DNA from 2 places in the Anaerotignum lactatifermentans genome. Region 2 is predicted to be linked to the other one. Evidence: riboswitches for the same ligand, from Rfam matches in the RefSeq annotation. Region 2 holds a riboswitch; the other holds the start of a gene.
What was found. A riboswitch is a leader RNA that binds a small molecule or an ion and turns the genes downstream of it on or off. The one in region 2 is predicted to bind lysine.
Positions count from the first base shown of each region.

Region 1: linked by a shared signal. The riboswitch ahead of INF29_RS04040 (aspartate-semialdehyde dehydrogenase) and the one ahead of INF29_RS11765 (hypothetical protein) in region 2 are both predicted to bind lysine.

Region 1 covers NZ_JADCKK010000009.1:62,731-70,855, reverse strand. The annotation lists gene dapA (4-hydroxy-tetrahydrodipicolinate synthase) at 1-571, opposite strand, end outside; gene INF29_RS04040 (aspartate-semialdehyde dehydrogenase) at 612-1,607, opposite strand; lysine riboswitch at 1,733-1,910, opposite strand; gene INF29_RS04035 (small, acid-soluble spore protein, alpha/beta type) at 2,055-2,261, shown strand; gene INF29_RS04030 (class I SAM-dependent DNA methyltransferase) at 2,337-3,086, shown strand; gene hslO (Hsp33 family molecular chaperone HslO) at 3,106-3,984, shown strand; gene INF29_RS04020 (NUDIX domain-containing protein) at 4,013-4,438, shown strand; gene INF29_RS04015 (hypothetical protein) at 5,120-5,446, shown strand; gene INF29_RS04010 (V-type ATP synthase subunit I) at 5,433-7,427, shown strand; gene INF29_RS04005 (V-type ATP synthase subunit K) at 7,417-7,905, shown strand; gene INF29_RS04000 (V-type ATP synthase subunit E) at 7,933-8,125, shown strand, end outside.
Region 2 covers NZ_JADCKK010000058.1:145-8,269, forward strand. The annotation lists gene INF29_RS11735 (hypothetical protein) at 1-561, opposite strand, end outside; gene INF29_RS11740 (class I SAM-dependent rRNA methyltransferase) at 578-1,780, opposite strand; gene INF29_RS11745 (coenzyme F420-0:L-glutamate ligase) at 1,860-3,041, opposite strand; gene INF29_RS11750 (VanZ family protein) at 3,416-3,991, shown strand; gene INF29_RS11755 (hypothetical protein) at 4,065-4,706, opposite strand; gene deoD (purine-nucleoside phosphorylase) at 4,821-5,540, opposite strand; lysine riboswitch at 5,781-5,952, shown strand; gene INF29_RS11765 (hypothetical protein) at 5,913-6,146, shown strand; gene INF29_RS11770 (Na+/H+ antiporter NhaC family protein) at 6,119-7,753, shown strand; gene INF29_RS11775 (MarR family winged helix-turn-helix transcriptional regulator) at 7,881-8,125, shown strand, end outside.

The sequences.
Region 1 (8,125 bases), on a different contig from region 2:
CGTCATTGCCGCTGTAGATATCGAAGTCAGGACCACACAGTGCAGCGATTTCTGCAATCTGGGAGAAGTTGCCGCTAGCTTCTTTGATCGCTACGATATTTTTTACTTTGGACAGTTCGTAAACAGTCTTAGGTGCGATGTTGCAGCCGGTACGACCGGGTACGTTGTACAGGATAACGGGAATGGAAATGCTGTTTGCAACTGCTGTGTAGTGCAGGATCAGACCTTTCTGTGTTGCTTTGTTGTAGTAAGGTGTTACCAGCAGAACAGCGTCAGCGCCAGCTTTTTCGCAGCCCTGTGCCAGTGCGATGCAGTGTGCAGTATCGTTGCTGCCTGCGCCTGCGATAACAGGAACACGACCGTTTGCAACTTCTTTGGAGAAACGTACACATTCGATCTGAACTTCGTCAGACAGTGTGGATGCTTCGCCTGTTGTGCCGCAGATGATCAGTGCATCTGTTTCGTTTGCAATCTGGAATTCAATGAGTTCTTTCAGTTTATCAAAATTTACGCTGCCGTCAGCGTAGGTAGGGGTAACCAGTGCCACCCCAGCGCCTGTGAAAATAGACATAAGAATGACCTCCTTCGATGTTCAAGAATATGATTTGGAATTACTGCATGTTTTTGATGATTTCTTCTGCAATCTGAACAGCGTTTGTTGCAGCGCCTTTTCTGATGTTGTCAGCTACAACCCAGATGTTTACACCACTTTCTACGCTATCGTCACGACGTACACGACCGATATATACTTCGTCATGACCTGCAACATCTACAGCCAGAGGATATTCGTTGGCTTCGGAATTGTTCTGCAGTACAACGCCGGGAGCGTTTTTCAGTGTTTCCAGCAGGTCATCCATTTCGAAAGGTTTTTCAAATTCGATGTTGATGGATTCGCTGTGGCAATCGAATACAGGTACACGAACGGTTGTTGCAGTTACGCGCATTTCGTCGTTATGCAGGATTTTTCTTGTTTCGTTTACCATTTTCATTTCTTCTTTTGTATAGCCGTTGTCCAGGAATACATCGATGTGAGGCAGGCAGTTGTTTGCGATGGGGTGAGGGAATTTCTTAGGAGCTTCCCCTTTCAGACCATTTTCCAGATCTTTCCATCCTGCCATACCTGCGCCGGATACAGCCTGATATGTGGAGTAAACCACACGTTTGATTTTGTATTTGTCATCCAGGGGTTTCAGAGCAACCATAGCCTGGATTGTGGAGCAGTTGGGGTTTGCGATGATGTTTTTGTGCCATGCGATGTCCTCAGGGTTTACTTCAGGAACAACCAGAGGAACTTCGGGATCCATACGCCACTGAGAGCTGTTGTCGATAACGATACAGCCGTGTGCTGCTGCGATGGGAGCGAATTTTTCGCTGGTGCCGCCGCCTGCGGAGAACAGGGCAATGTCGATGGGTTTATCAAAAGAATGTTCTGTCAGTTCTTCTACTGTATATTCTTTGCCGTTGAAAGTCAGTTTGGAGCCAGCAGAACGGCTGGATGCCATTACATAGAAGTTTTCGATGGGCAGCTGTCTTTCTTCCAGAACTTTCAGGAATGTTCTGCCTACCATACCAGTTGCGCCTACAACAGCAAGATTGATTTTTTTCATAATGATTGATACCTTCCTTCCCAGAAATACGTTTGTGTGAGAGATGATTTTTGGTAACAAAAAAGCCGGCCAGCGCCGACTGCAAAAAACCATAGAAAATAAACAATAGCAATAAACTATGGTAATTATCCAGTAGCGCTCCATTGGGAAACCCAATGACAGTCATACGGCTCTTAACCGCACAACCAGAAAAAAACAGATAAGGCCGTCTTTTTCTTCGGCATTTTCCCCTTTCGACGAGCCTCCTGTATCCCTTATGATATTGGCTCGGTTACTCTTGAAAAACGCACCTCTACTTTGTATTTTTATGTACTTATGAAGTTAGTCTAACATCCAAATCGGATTCTGTCAAACCTTTCCTGCATAATTTTCAAAATTATTTCAAGAATAAAAATAAGTACAAGAAAAAAGCCCATTTTTCAAGGAAAACAGGAGGTTATAAAAATCATGAAAAAAGAACTGACACCAGAACAAAAAGCAGACCTGCGTATGAAATATGAAATTGCGGAGGAATTAGGGCTGTTGGATAAAATTACAGAAAACGGATGGAAGGGACTCACATCCAGAGAAAGCGGACGCATCGGCGGCATCATGGGAAAACGGAAGCGCGCACAGATGCAGGAGGGAAAAAACGAGAAAAAGGCAGATGAATAAAGGGAAATACTTGCTTTTCCATTTAGAAAACGGTATAATTTTAGATTATGGCAACAAGGAAAGCGAGTGGAAACAATGAACGCATATACAGACTTTGCCACAGTCTATGATTTGTTTATGGAAGAAGTGCCTTATGACCAGTGGCTTTCTTTTCTGGAGGAAATCTGGCGAAAGGAAGGCTTACAGCCGGAGGTCATTGCAGACCTTGGATGTGGGACAGGCAATCTGCTGGTGCCTTTGACAGAAAAAGGATACCGCACCATAGGTGTGGACTTGTCTTTTGATATGCTCTGTCAGGCAGAAAAAAAGCTGCGGGAAGCAGGATTTTCTTCTATATTATTAGAGCAGGATTTGACAGAGGTTTCTCTGCCGGAGGAGGCAGACTGTATCATCAGCGTTTGCGATAGCCTGAACTATCTGACAGAAGATGCAGAACTTTCAGCGGCTTTTGCCTGCGTGAAAGCATCTTTGCGGCAGGGCGGATTGTTTTTGTTTGATATGAATACAGAGTACAAATTCAGTGAAGTCCTTGCCCAGAATACTTATGCCGTTACAGAGGAACATGCAGCCTATATCTGGGAAAACGATTATGACCCGGAAGAAAAAATCAATGCCTATGCAGTGAACTTTTTTATAGAAGGAAATGACGGCAAATACGAAAGAACAGAAGAAGTGCATTATGAAAGAGCCTACAGTGTGGAAGAAATCAAAACTGCTCTGGCAGAAAACGGCTTCACGCTGGTAGGCATGTATGATGATTATACATGGGAAAGCCCCAAAGAAGATTGCCAGCGGATTGTGTTTGTGGCAAAAGGGGCAGAGTAAGAAACGGAGGAAATACAACATGCAGGATTATATTATTCGTGCAACGGCAGGGAACGGCAGTATCCGTGCTTTTGCGGCAACAACAAGAGAAACCGTACAGTATGCAAGAGAAGTGCACCATACTTCTCCCGTAGCTTCTGCGGCACTGGGCAGAATGCTCACAGCGGCAGCGATGATGGGCAGCATGCTCAAAGGCGATAAAGACTTGGTAACATTGCAGATTCGCAGCTTGGGTCCCCTGAAAGGTATTGTGGTTTCCGGTGACTCCCACGGTCATGTAAAAGGCTATGTATTCAACCCCAATGTGGATATCCCCAGCAAATATCCCGGCAAACTGGATGTGGGCGGTGCTATTGGGGAAGGTTACATGAGCGTTATCCGTGATATCGGTCTGAAAGAACCCTATGCCGGTAGAATTCAGCTGGTCAGCGGCGAAATCGCAGAAGACCTGACATATTATTTTGCACAGTCTGACCAGACACCTTCTTCTGTAGGTCTGGGTGTATTGGTAGAAACAGATACATCTATTCGTCGTGCCGGCGGTTTTATCATTCAGCTGATGCCCGAAGCAACAGAAGAAATGATTTCTAAATTGGAACAGCGTCTGAACACCATTCCTTATGTGACAGACCTGTTGGATATGGGCAAAAGCCCCGAAGACATTCTGGAAATGATTCTGGGGGATATGGATCTGAAGATTATGGATAAGATGCCTGTAGAATTCTACTGCAACTGTTCCAAAGAACGTGTGGAAAAAGCACTCATCAGCATTGGTAAAGAAGAACTGGAAAAAATCATCCGTGAAGATAAAAAGGCAAATCTGCATTGCCATTTCTGCAACAAAGAATATAACTTCACAGAAGAAGAGCTGAAAGAACTGCTGGAAAGCGCGAAGTAAGAAAAAATGAGGAAGGGAGGTGAATCAGATGCATCGGGATTTTGCGGTGGCTGTGAAGGCTGTCATTGTCCGGGGGGACGAAGTGTTGGTGCTGCGTCGTTCCAAAGGAGAAATGGCAGGCAGTTATATGAACAAATATCAGAAATGGGATTTGCCCGGCGGAGGGCTGCATTTTTACGAAAAAGCCGAGGATGGACTTCTGCGGGAGATTCGGGAAGAAACATCCTTGTCTGTAGAGATTGGCAGACCCGTTTCCATGTTTGACATCATCCGGCATCAGATTCACCTCTGTATTTTTACATATGCGGCTGTTTGGACAGGTGGAGAGGTGCAGTTAAGCAAGGAACATGATGGTTTTTTGTGGCTGCATAAAGATGAGGTGGAAGAAAGTGAATTGCCTCATTGGATGAAACGTGACATTTTCCGTGCGCTGGAAGCCGTAGAGAATCACTAAATAGCACAAAAAGAGACTTCGTTTTCATGGAGCAATCCTTATGAAGGCGGAGTCATTTTTTTTGCAGAAAAATCTTCAAAAAAACTTTCTGTCAGATTAAAGCGTAAAAGAACGCATATTCGATCTGTATGACAATGGTAAAAGAGGAAAAGAATATCTAAATTGAGCGACAGGATTTTGTGTTATATGCACAATTGCATATAAAATTAATAGGGAAAATAACGGGGAATCATTTTGCCTGCAAATAGATAGGACGCAAAGTATCCCTCGCAAGACCTTTAAAATTCAGGGTTTTGATTTTTTATGAAAAATTTTCGATTTATATTTAACAATAATGTTGGCAAATCTTCATTTTTCTATAATCATAGAGGCGGAAGTGTATATTGACAATGCAGCAAAGAACCATTATTATTTAGATTAAGGTATGTTTGATATTTGATACATATCTGGAAGGGACTGGTAAAACTTATTCATATTAGACATTTTTTACCAGATATGACCTTCTCTTTTTTGTATTATTATGAAAAAGAGAAGGGGAAACTGCATTTGTTTATTCTTGGGATATTTTTTATGTAAGGAAACATAAATTGACATTTTTTTAACAAAAAGTGTTTTTTGTGTCAATACATTTAGAAACACCTGATAACATGCAGTAAACTTGCAGCGAGAGAGGTGATAAAAGTGGCTTATGAAATTCTGAAAAGTATTGTGGATGCAGAAGCGCAGGCTGTGGAGAAAAAACGCCAGGCAGCAGAACAAGCGGAAGAACTGAAGGTAAAAGCGCAGGCGGAAGCGGCAGCGCTGCTGGAAAAGACCCGTAAGGACGGACTGCTCATGGTGGACGAAACAGTCAAAAACGCTGTGGAAGACAGTGAAATGACTATTCAGGGTATTCGCAGAGAAGCTGAAGAAGCTTGTCAGGAAATCAGAAAGCAGGCTGCGGGAAAGAAAGAAGAAGCAATACAGGCGGTCATCGGAAAGGTTGTGGGTACTTATGGCAGTAACTGATATGCAAAAACTGACTGTCATTGGTCTGAACAGCAGTCGTACCCCATTTCTGCATGAACTGATGCGCCTGGGTGTTGTGGAAATCAATTCTCAGGAAGGCGTTGTCAATGACGAAGAATGGATGCCGGATATTTTCCGTACCAGTAACAGCGCGGACGTTTCTCGTCTGGAAGCGGACATTGCCCGTGTCAGTGTCGCATTGGACGCCATCAATCGGTATGATACCGGTAAGAAGCCATTGATCCACACCAGAAAAGAAATCAAGCGCAATGTTTTTGTTGACCACATGAATGCCACCAAAACAGCAACGGAAATGAATGTGGACCATGCGGTAGAATCCAATAAGAAGATTGCAGACGCAAGAACGGAAATCAACCGTCTGCGTACAGTCATTCAGGGGCTTCAGCCTTGGGAAACATTGGATGTACCTATGGAAATGACAGAAACAGCTCATGCTTGTCTGGTACTTGGTACGGTAAATGCCAAAACCAATGGCGCACAGTTACAGACAGATGTGCTGGCAGCATTGCCTTCGGCAGTCGTAAATGAAATCGGAGCAGATAAACAGCAGAAATATTTCTCTTTTATTTGCTGGAAAGATGAAAAAGATCAGCTCTATGAAGCCTTAAGACCTTACGGTTTTGTTTCAGTGACCCTTGGAGAAACAAAAGGGACACCGGCAGAACTGATTCAGTCTTATGAAGGGCAGATCACAGCGCTGGAGCAGGAAATCAAGGAAGAAGAACAGAAACTGGAAGCTCTTGCTGCAGCAAAACAGGATATCGAATACCTGTATGACAGTTTGTGTATGCGGCGTGACCGGGCAAAAGTTGTCGGGGATATGCTTAGTACAGAAACCGTATTTTATTTTGACGGGTGGATGCCCAAGTGGAGCAGAGAAAAAGTGGAAAATCTGCTGAAGAAGTACGAATTCTACTATAATATTGAGGAACCAGACCCTGATGAGGAAGTTCCTATCCTGCTGCACAACAATGGTGTGGTAACAGCATTTGAAGGCGTTACCAGCATGTATAGCCTGCCGGCAAGACATGACATCGATCCGACAGCGATTCTTGCACCATTTTATTTTATTTTCTTTGGGCTGATGCTCAGTGACGCAGCATACGGTATCATCCTTTCTGTAGGCTGTGCCATCATTTTGAAAAAGTATAAATTGGAAGGTACCATGTACCGTATGTTCAAAATGTTCTTCTATTGTGGTATTTCCACATTTATCTGGGGCGCATTGTTCGGCGGATGGTTTGGCGACTTCTTTACAGTGGCCGCACGAACCATGTTTGGTGTAGACTTCGTCATCAACCCCATCTGGTTCAACCCTCTGGAAGAACCCATGAAGCTGTTGATCTTCTCCCTGATTCTGGGCGGTATCCACATCTTCGTTGGTATGGGCGTACAGGCGTATATGTATATCCGTGACGGTCATCCGCTGGATGCGCTGTTCGATATCGGCTTATGGTATCTGCTGCTGATCGGTCTGGTATTGTTCGGCTTTGGCGGCAGTCTGATGCCTTCTCTGGTACCTGTTGGCAAATATATGGCAATCGTTGGTGCAGTTGGTATTCTGGTTACCGGCGGCAGAAAGAAAAAAGGTTTGGGGAAAATTACAGGCGGTCTGGGCAGCCTTTACGGCATCACCAGTTACCTGTCTGACGTACTTTCTTACTCCAGATTGCTGGCTCTGGGCTTGGCAACAGGGGTAGTTGCACAGGTTATCAATACGCTGGGCTCTTTGGCAGGCGGCGGCATTGTCGGTTCCATCGTGCTGATTGTGGTATTCCTGGCAGGTACAGTATTCAATATTGCGATCAACGCACTGGGTGCTTTCGTTCACTCCTGTAGATTGCAGTATGTAGAATTTTTCGGCAAGTTTTACACAGGCGGCGGCAGAGAATTCCGTCCCTTTGAAAGAAAGACAAAATATGTAAAGATTTTAGAGGAGGATGTTGAAGATGGTAGATAGTTTATTAAACGGTCAGGTATTGGCATTAGCTGGCGCTGCGATCGCTGCAACTCTTGGCGGCATCGGTAGTGCTCTTGGTGTTGGCGTAGCCGGTCAGGCTGCTGCAGGCGTTGTTTCTGAAGACCCTAACAAATTCGGTCAGGTACTGCTGCTGCAGGCGCTGCCCGGTACACAGGGTATTTATGGTCTGCTGATCGCCTTCATCGTTATGGTAAAAGTTGGTCTGTTGGGCGGCGACGGTATGCTGGATCTGACTGTTGCACAGGGTGCTTCCATTTTTGCGGCATCTCTGCCCATCGGTATTGTTGGTCTGTGTTCCGCTATCGCACAGGGGAAAGCAGCAGCAGCAGGCGTAATGTTGGTTGGTAAAAGACCCAGCGAGCTGGCAAAAGGTATGCTGTTTGCAGCCATGGTAGAAACATACGCAGTACTTGCGCTGTTGGTATCCTTCCTGATGCTCAACAGCCTGCAGCTGTAATTTGCGGATAAAGGAGGTATGACTCCTATGAACGACGGTAAAATCATCATTGATAGAATCATGGCAGAAGCGGACAAGGAAATCGAAGCCTTCATGCTGGAAGGCAAACATGAAGCCGATGCCATTATGAAAGCGGCGGAAGAAAAAGCACGCCGTGAAAAAGAATCCTACCGCAAAAAAGCGGAGGAAGAAGCAAGAAAAGCCCGCGCAAAAGAAATCT
Region 2 (8,125 bases):
ATGGAGTTCTCCAAAAGAAGCCGGAACAGCACCTAATTTTCGCAGGGAAGAAAGGGTAATGTGTTTTTGTGTACCCACTTTTTCATTCAGTATTTTGGTGGGAAGCACATAAAAAGTCCATTGACTGGTATCCAGCGGATTGGCAGTTTCCTGTTCCTGATGATGATGGACACAGAATACATAAACTTGTGTCTGCCGTTTCGATTCCGTTTCGTAGGTATTGGTTTTATCGTCCCAGCCCAATGTGGGAGCAATTCCGAAAGAAATGGTTGAGAGGTGTTCCTGTCCCCATGATTGCAGATAACCGGAGGATTTAACTTCAATGGTGATGCCTTCCGGTGTGATCAAGTCATAACGATCCCAAAGACCACGAACATTTCTGGGAATATCTAAGGCGCAAGCCACCAGATATTCTGCCAAAATGCCCCGTTCTGCATTTCCCATGAGGTCAGAGTGTGCCCAACGCCAAAAATCCAGCAGAGAAGAAACGGGATTTCCCTTTTCGTCTGTAATATGCTCTTTGCCTGTATGGGGAACAGGTACAATGGCAGGGTATTTCATGACAGTTACCTCTTTTTTAGAACTGATTTGTCACCTGGAAAATATAGAACTTCAGATAATAAGACTCATCCGCCGCCCACAAAATAGGGTGGTCAGGGGACTGAGTACGGTATTCCACCTGACGCAGGCGCTTATGGACATTCTTTGCCGCCTGCCCAATAGTCTGGGTGAACAGCTCGTATGTCATGAAGTGAGAGCAGGAGCATGTTGCCAGAAAACCGCCGTCTTTCAGCAGTTTCATGGCACGCAGGTTGATTTCCCGATAGCCTTTGGTGGCGTTTTTCACGGAGCTTCTGGACTTGGTGAAAGCGGGAGGGTCCAGGATGATGACGTCGAATTTCTCGCCTTTTTCTTCCAGTTCCGGCAGGAGAGAGAATACGTCACAGCACTGGAAACGTACGGTGTTTTCCAGTCCGTTCAGTTTGGCGTTTTCCGTTGCCTGATCCACTGCCAGCTGGGAAGCGTCTACACCCAGTACGCTTTCGGCACCGGCAATACCAGCGTTCAACGCAAAAGAGCCTGTGTGGGTGAAGCAGTCCAGCACCTTTGCGCCTTTACACAGTTTCTGGATGGCAAGGCGGTTGTATTTCTGGTCTAAGAAGAAGCCTGTTTTCTGACCGTCTTCCACGTCTACCATATAATGCACGCCGTTTTCCACGATTTCCACTTTGGTGTCAAAAGGTGCGGAAAGGAACCCTTTTTCCCGTTCCATGCCTTCCTGCAAACGCACTTTCGCGTCACTGCGTTCGTAGACGCCGCGGATGTGAATGCCGTCTTTTGCCAGTGTTTCCAGCAGCAGGCGGATGATGGTTTCTTTCAGACGGTCGATGCCCAGTGCCAAAGACTGTACCACCAGTACGTCAGAGAATTTATCTACCACCAGACCGGGCAGGTAGTCCGCTTCCCCGAAGATGACACGGCAGGAAGAAGTGTCAACGGTTTTTTTGCGGTAATACCATGCGTCCTCTACCCGACGGCGGAGGAAAGCCTCGTCAATGACAGTATCAGCGTGGCGGCTCATCATGCGGACGGTGATTTTGGAATGATGGTTGTAAAAACCAACGCCCATGGGGTAGCCGTCGAAGTCCAGCACGGAAACCATTTCCCCGTTGACAACGTCAGGAGAAACAGCGGCGATTTCGTTGTCGAACACCCACAGTCCGCCGGACTTGAGGGTACGGCCTTCGCCTTTTTTCAGTGTAATGGAAGGATAAGACATGGAAAAACTCCTTTCTTGTATGCCTGCAAAAAAAGCCTGATTTTTCGCAAAATCAGGCTTTTTGTATGTGCGCAGTTGATTAGTTTGCGTAGTTGTTGAAGTAGTTCTGAACCAGAACGATAGGTGTACCTTTGTCACCGCTGCCGCTGGTCAGGTCGCACAGGGAACCGATCAGGTCTGTCAGACGACGAGGTGTGGTACCTTCGGAAACCATGTTGCCTTTCAGGTCGGCGTCTTTTTCTTTGATGCGCTGACGGATCGCGTCTGCCAGAGCTTCGCCGGACAGATCAGCAAAGTCATTGTCTGCCAGATATTTCAGTTTTACTTCGTTGGGCAGACCGTTCAGACCTTCTGTGAAGCCAGCGCCAACAACGGGGTCAGCCAGTTCCCAGATTTTGCCAACGGGATCTTTGAATGCGCCGTCGCCGTAGATCATAGCTTCTACTTTTACGCCAGTACGAGCGATGATTTCTTTCTGGATGTTTTCCGCAACTTCCTGTGCGTTTTTAGGGAACAGTTTTACTGTATCTTCTGTAGCTTTGTTGGAGCCCAGCAGACCATACTGAGGGTTGAAGCCGCTGCCGTTTACGGGAGCGTTCAGGATTTCGTCCAGTGTCAGGACTTTTTCGCCGCCTGCTGCCAGGATACGACGTTTGGAACGTGCTCTTGTGTGGATATCGCAGCACAGTACGTTCTTTGTGAATTTCACGATTGCTTCGGGATGGTTTGCGAATACGATTTCAGCTTCTGCGCCTTCTTCTTTGATCAGGTCAGCATAGTATTCAACGTAGTCCACGCCTGTGAAGGGGTGTTTGATATAACCGAAAATACGGCGGTAGTCTTCCAGTGTCAGCACGTCTGTGTAAGGATTTACGCCGCTGTCATCCAGCAGATCCATGTCGAACAGGTGGTTGCCAACTTCGTCGGAAGGATAGCTCAGCATCAGAACAACTTTTTTCGCGCCTTTTGCGATACCGCGCAGGCAGATTGCGAAACGGTTTCTGCTCAGGATGGGGAATACCACACCGATGGTTTCGCCGCCCAGTTTTGCTTTTACGTCTTCCGCGATGTCTGTTGTGGAAGCGTAGTTGCCGTCAGCTCTTGCAACAACTGCTTCTGTAACACAGATAACGTCTTTTTCATGCAGCTGGAAGCCGTCTTCCTGTGCAGCTGTCAGAACGGAATCTGCAACGATTTTTACGATATCATCGCCCTGTCTGATGATAGGGGCTTTAATACCTCTGGAAATAGTACCTGCCATAATGAAATACCTCCTACTTACTTTCAATTAATTTAAAATGATTTGCAATCAAAAACAGGTGAACCTGTAATTTGGCAATAAAAAAACATCAAATTTTGCTTACAGCAATCCCTTTGACGGGATTGAATGGCAAATTTGATGCATAAAGTGGGTGAATCTTGATTTTTTCAATCACCGACAAGTTATTTTACCAAGAAGAATGAACGTTTGTCAATACAGCAATGGCGGAAAAATGGGAGAAACAAAGGAATTTGTATAGGATTTAAGATGTTTTTATACGTTTTGTTAGGAATTTGGAAGGTTTTCTACAAAAAAACTTAATATTTATGGTGTATCCTAGATGCAGATTGAAAAAATAGAAAGGGGGAGTACCCGTGGTCAGTTGGATGTATCGTATGGTTTGGGAAAGTATCTGGATTTTTTCGTTTATGGTACCGGTGCTGTGGATGTGGCAGACGGTATTCGCGGGAAAATATACTCCCAAAACCCATCGGATTGGTTTATGGCTCTTTGCCTTTTATGTGGCAGGGCTTGTGGCAGTGACAGGCGTGTTCCAGCTGCTGTTTATGAAACCGGTGTTTGCGCCGTACTTCAATTTTGAATTGTTTATTGATATTTTCGCATGCCCCATGCAGTATTTGCTGAACTTTTTCCTGTTTGTGCCCATGGGCTTTCTGGTGCCGCTGCTGTGGAAGCAGTACCGCACAGAAAATCATGTGCTGCTCTTTGGGTTCGGCACATCTTTTGCCATTGAGGTATTGCAGATGTTCTGCGGCAGAACCACAGACGTGGACGACCTGCTCATGAACACATTGGGCGCCCTGATCGGTTACTGGATGTTCCTGGCAGCGGAACGGCAGACTTCCTTCTGCCTGCTGCGTCGGAACAAAACAGCGGAAGCAGGGGTAGCAGTATCCCGCGCCTTCCAGACACTGGCTTATGAGAATTGATTTGAAAACTGATTATGATTCCTAAAAAAAGAAAGAACCTGTGTTCATTTGCATACAGGTTCTTTCTTTATATTTAGTCCAGCATCCATATGTCTTCGTCGGGCGTGGTCATGAGGATACCGGGAAGGCGCTTCAGGACATTGCCTGTGTGAAAATCCCGAATGACGATTTCGTCCCGGTAATCCGGGTCTTCATACCATGTTTCGAAATACAGCTCGTCTCCGTGGCGGCACCGGAAGGATTCCCGCAAGTCCATGGCATATGTTTTCTGCATGGGGAAAAGGATTTCCAATGTGTTATCCTGTCCCTGACGTACCAGCATCAAAGGGGAAAGCTTTAATTGTAAATTGTAGCAATCCTTTGTGATGGAGCGAGGCAGTGTGGCAAGGGTGGATATAGCTTCTGTTTCCGGGTCATAGGCAAGGATGCGAAGCTGTTTTTCTGGAAAATCTGCCACAAGGAGGATGATTTTGTTTTCATAGAATAAAGGACGACCGAAATACTGTCCTTTTTTGGAAGGGATCGGTTCCACAACCTTCCCGTCAGGCTGATGGATAAAGATCAGCTGCGTCCGGTCGACTTGGTGCCCATCCGTAAACAGTTCCTCTCCTTCGTAAAGGTCGCCGCCGGTGCAGTCCATGCCCCAATACCACTGACTGCTGCCCTCCAGCGGATAAAGGTTATAAATGCCGCCGGTGTGAATCTGTCTGAGCATACAAAAAGCCCCTTTCTTTCTGCTGCCTGTCCCCGAAAAAGGCATTGATTTAAAAAATCCTGTACGCTTTTTCGCGTACAGGATTTTGTGTTGTCAAATAACTGTGGGGTGGAATTACAGTTTGTCCATGCGGATTGCTGTTTCCAGCGCAATTTCCATCATCTGTGTGAATGTGTTCTGGCGTTCTTCCGGTGTGGTTGCTTCGCCGGTGAAAGGCATGTCGGAAATGGTTACCATTGCCAGTGCGCGTTTGCCCAGACGAGCCGCATTCATATACAGACCTGCGGATTCCATTTCTACTGCCAGAGCGCCCATTTTTGCCCATTTGTGCAGTGCTTCTTCGTCATCATCATAGAATGTGTCGGAAGAAAGCAGAGGACCTACTTTCAGATCCAGACCCAGATCCTTTGCGGATTCTACTGCTGTGGAAAGCAGTGTGTAGTCTGCGGTAGGTGCGTATGTGCCGGGCAGGTTATACTGTGCTGCAAAGTTGGAGTTGGTGTGGGAGGACATGCCTGCCACGATGTCACGCAGCTGCAGTTTGTCGCTGATGGCACCGGCAGAGCCGATGCGGATGATATTTTCCACGCCAAAGAAGCTGTAAAGTTCATAGCTGTAAATGCCAATGGAGGGAATGCCCATGCCGCTTGCCATGACGGATACAGGTACGCCTTTGTATGTGCCAGTATAGCCCTGAACACCACGTACATTGTTCACCAGTACAGGGTTTTCCAGGAATGTTTCCGCAATGAATTTAGAGCGCAGGGGATCGCCGGGCATCAGCACGGTTTTTGCGAATGCGCCTTTTTCGGCTGCAATATGAGCAGTTGCCATAGGTATCGCCGTCCTTTCTTTTTCTAATAAAATGTTTTGGTTTCTGCTTATTTATCATAACAGTTTTTGGCAAAAATGAAAAGCAAAATGGTAGGAAAAAAACATGTCCACCCCAAAAAGTACAGAAAATTTGGAAAAAACAGGAGAAAACGTCCTTTTTTAGGAGAAAGGCTTGACTTTGTATGTGGGATATGGTATGAATGATGTAGATGATGTCTGCTAAGCTGGCGGACAGAAAATAAAACAGATAGAGGTGCGGAAACCATCAGTAACCCTTTGGAAGAAATGCGGGACGGCAAAAAGGGATGAAAGGGGAATCCGCCGAAGTTCGGGAGCAGGTCCGATGGCTCCGGGGCTGGGACGCAGCAGAATATGCGGCGGACTGTCACTTTTGTGGAGCGCTATCAAAAAAAGCAAGCCCCTTCCTGGGGTGTGCTGTTCCTGCGAAAAAAAGCGGAGCCTGTGCGCGCGTGCCACGGGCTTTTTTTATTGCCTCCGCAAGCTGTTTTTGCCTTTGTGGGTGACACAAGGGGCGCAATCATAAATGATGTAATGTTTTTGAGAGGAGTAAAAGGGGTATGTTTCAAAGAAAATCCAATTGGCTGAGAACCTTCCTGGTTTGCTCAGCTGTTCTGCTGCTCTTTACCGTTACCGCATTCGGTACGGAAGGGGAAACAGCGGAAGTTACAAGCAACATGTACGCAACCTTCTGGTCTCTGGTACCTCCACTGGTTGCAATCATTCTGGCACTGATCACAAAGGAAGTTTTTTCCTCCTTGTTTGTAGGTATCGTGACCGGTGCACTGTTCTACACAAACTTTAATATCAAAGAAGCTTTCATCGTTATGGTCACAAATGAGACCAGCGGCGGTCTGCTTTCCAACATAGCAGACAGCTATAACGGCGGTATCCTGATCTTCCTGGTTGTACTGGGTGTTCTGGTTGCCCTCATGAACAAAGCCGGCGGTTCCGCCGCATACGGCAAATGGGCATCTTCCGTAATCAAAACCAGAAAAGGCGCGCTGCTTTCCACATTCCTGCTGGGCGTTCTGGTATTCGTAGACGACTATTTCAACTGTCTGACCGTCGGCAGCGTTATGCGTCCCGTTACAGACACACATAACGTTTCCCGCGCGAAACTGGCTTACATCATTGATGCGACAGCGGCGCCTGTCTGCATCATCGCTCCCATTTCTTCCTGGGCAGCAGCCGTATCCGGCGTTGTAGAAGGCTACAACGGTCTGGAACTGTTCATCCGTTCCATTCCTTATAACTTCTATGCGCTTTTGACCCTTGTTACCATGATTACACTGACACTGCTGAACTTCGACTTTGGTCCCATGTATCTGCATGAACATAACGCACAGGTGAAAAATGATCTGTTTACCACAGACGCAAGACCTTTTGAAAATGCGGCTGATACACAGGTAACTGGCAAAGGCGGCGTAATCGACCTGGTACTGCCTGTTATCATCCTAATCATCTGCTGTGTCATCGGTATGATTTATACTGGCGGCTTCTTCGATGGCGTACCTTTCGTAGACGCTTTCGCAGGCTGTGACGCTTCCATCGCTCTGGCTCTGGGCTCCATTGCGGCACTGATCCTGACATTCATTATGTACATCCCTCGTCGTGTGCTGAAATTCCACGAATTTATGGAATGTCTGCCCGAAGGTTTCCGTGCAATGGTACCTGCGATCCTGATCCTGACATTCGCTTGGACACTGTCCGGTATCACAGGTCTGCTGGGTGCTGACGTGTTCGTTGCAGGTATCCTGCAGAACAGCACAGGCGTGCTGAACGTGATGCTGCCTGTTATCGTATTCCTGATCGCCGTATTCCTGGCGTTCTCCACAGGTACATCCTGGGGTACATTCGGTATCCTGCTGCCCATCGTTGTTCCTATTCTGGACCCCAGCAGCGAACTGATGGTTATCACTGTAGCGGCTACACTGGCTGGTGCTGTTGCTGGTGACCACTGCTCTCCTATTTCCGATACCACCATCATGGCATCCACAGGTGCGCAGTGTGACCATATCAACCACGTTTCCACACAGCTGCCCTACGCAATCATGGTAGCGGCTGTTTCCGCAGTGAACTATGTGCTGACAGCCATCATCCAGAACTGGATCATCAACCTGCCTATCGCAATCGTATCTATGATTCTGGTAATCTTCATTGCAAGAAAGGTTTACAAACCGAAAGAACTTTAATTTTAGATAGAATGTTTGTCAAAAATCGGCTTTCTGTTTTCAGAAAGCCGGTTTTGTTTTGGGAAAAAATATTGACAAAAACGAATAGGACTTTTATTATGTGTATATACACGAAAAGAGGGAGACCATGAAATATCAGCAGATCAATAAAAGCAAATGTTACTGCATCACATTGTGTCGGGCGGCAAATGCCATCACCGCTTATTATGACGAGGGTTTGCAGCCTACAGGTATGACCACCAAGCAGTTTTCTCTGCTGCTGCATCTGTCCAGACTGGAAGAAGCCAGCACAGGAGAATTGGCAGACTATGTGAATCTGGAGCGAAGCACGGTCACCCGGAATCTGAAAATACTGGTGGAACAGGGCTGGGT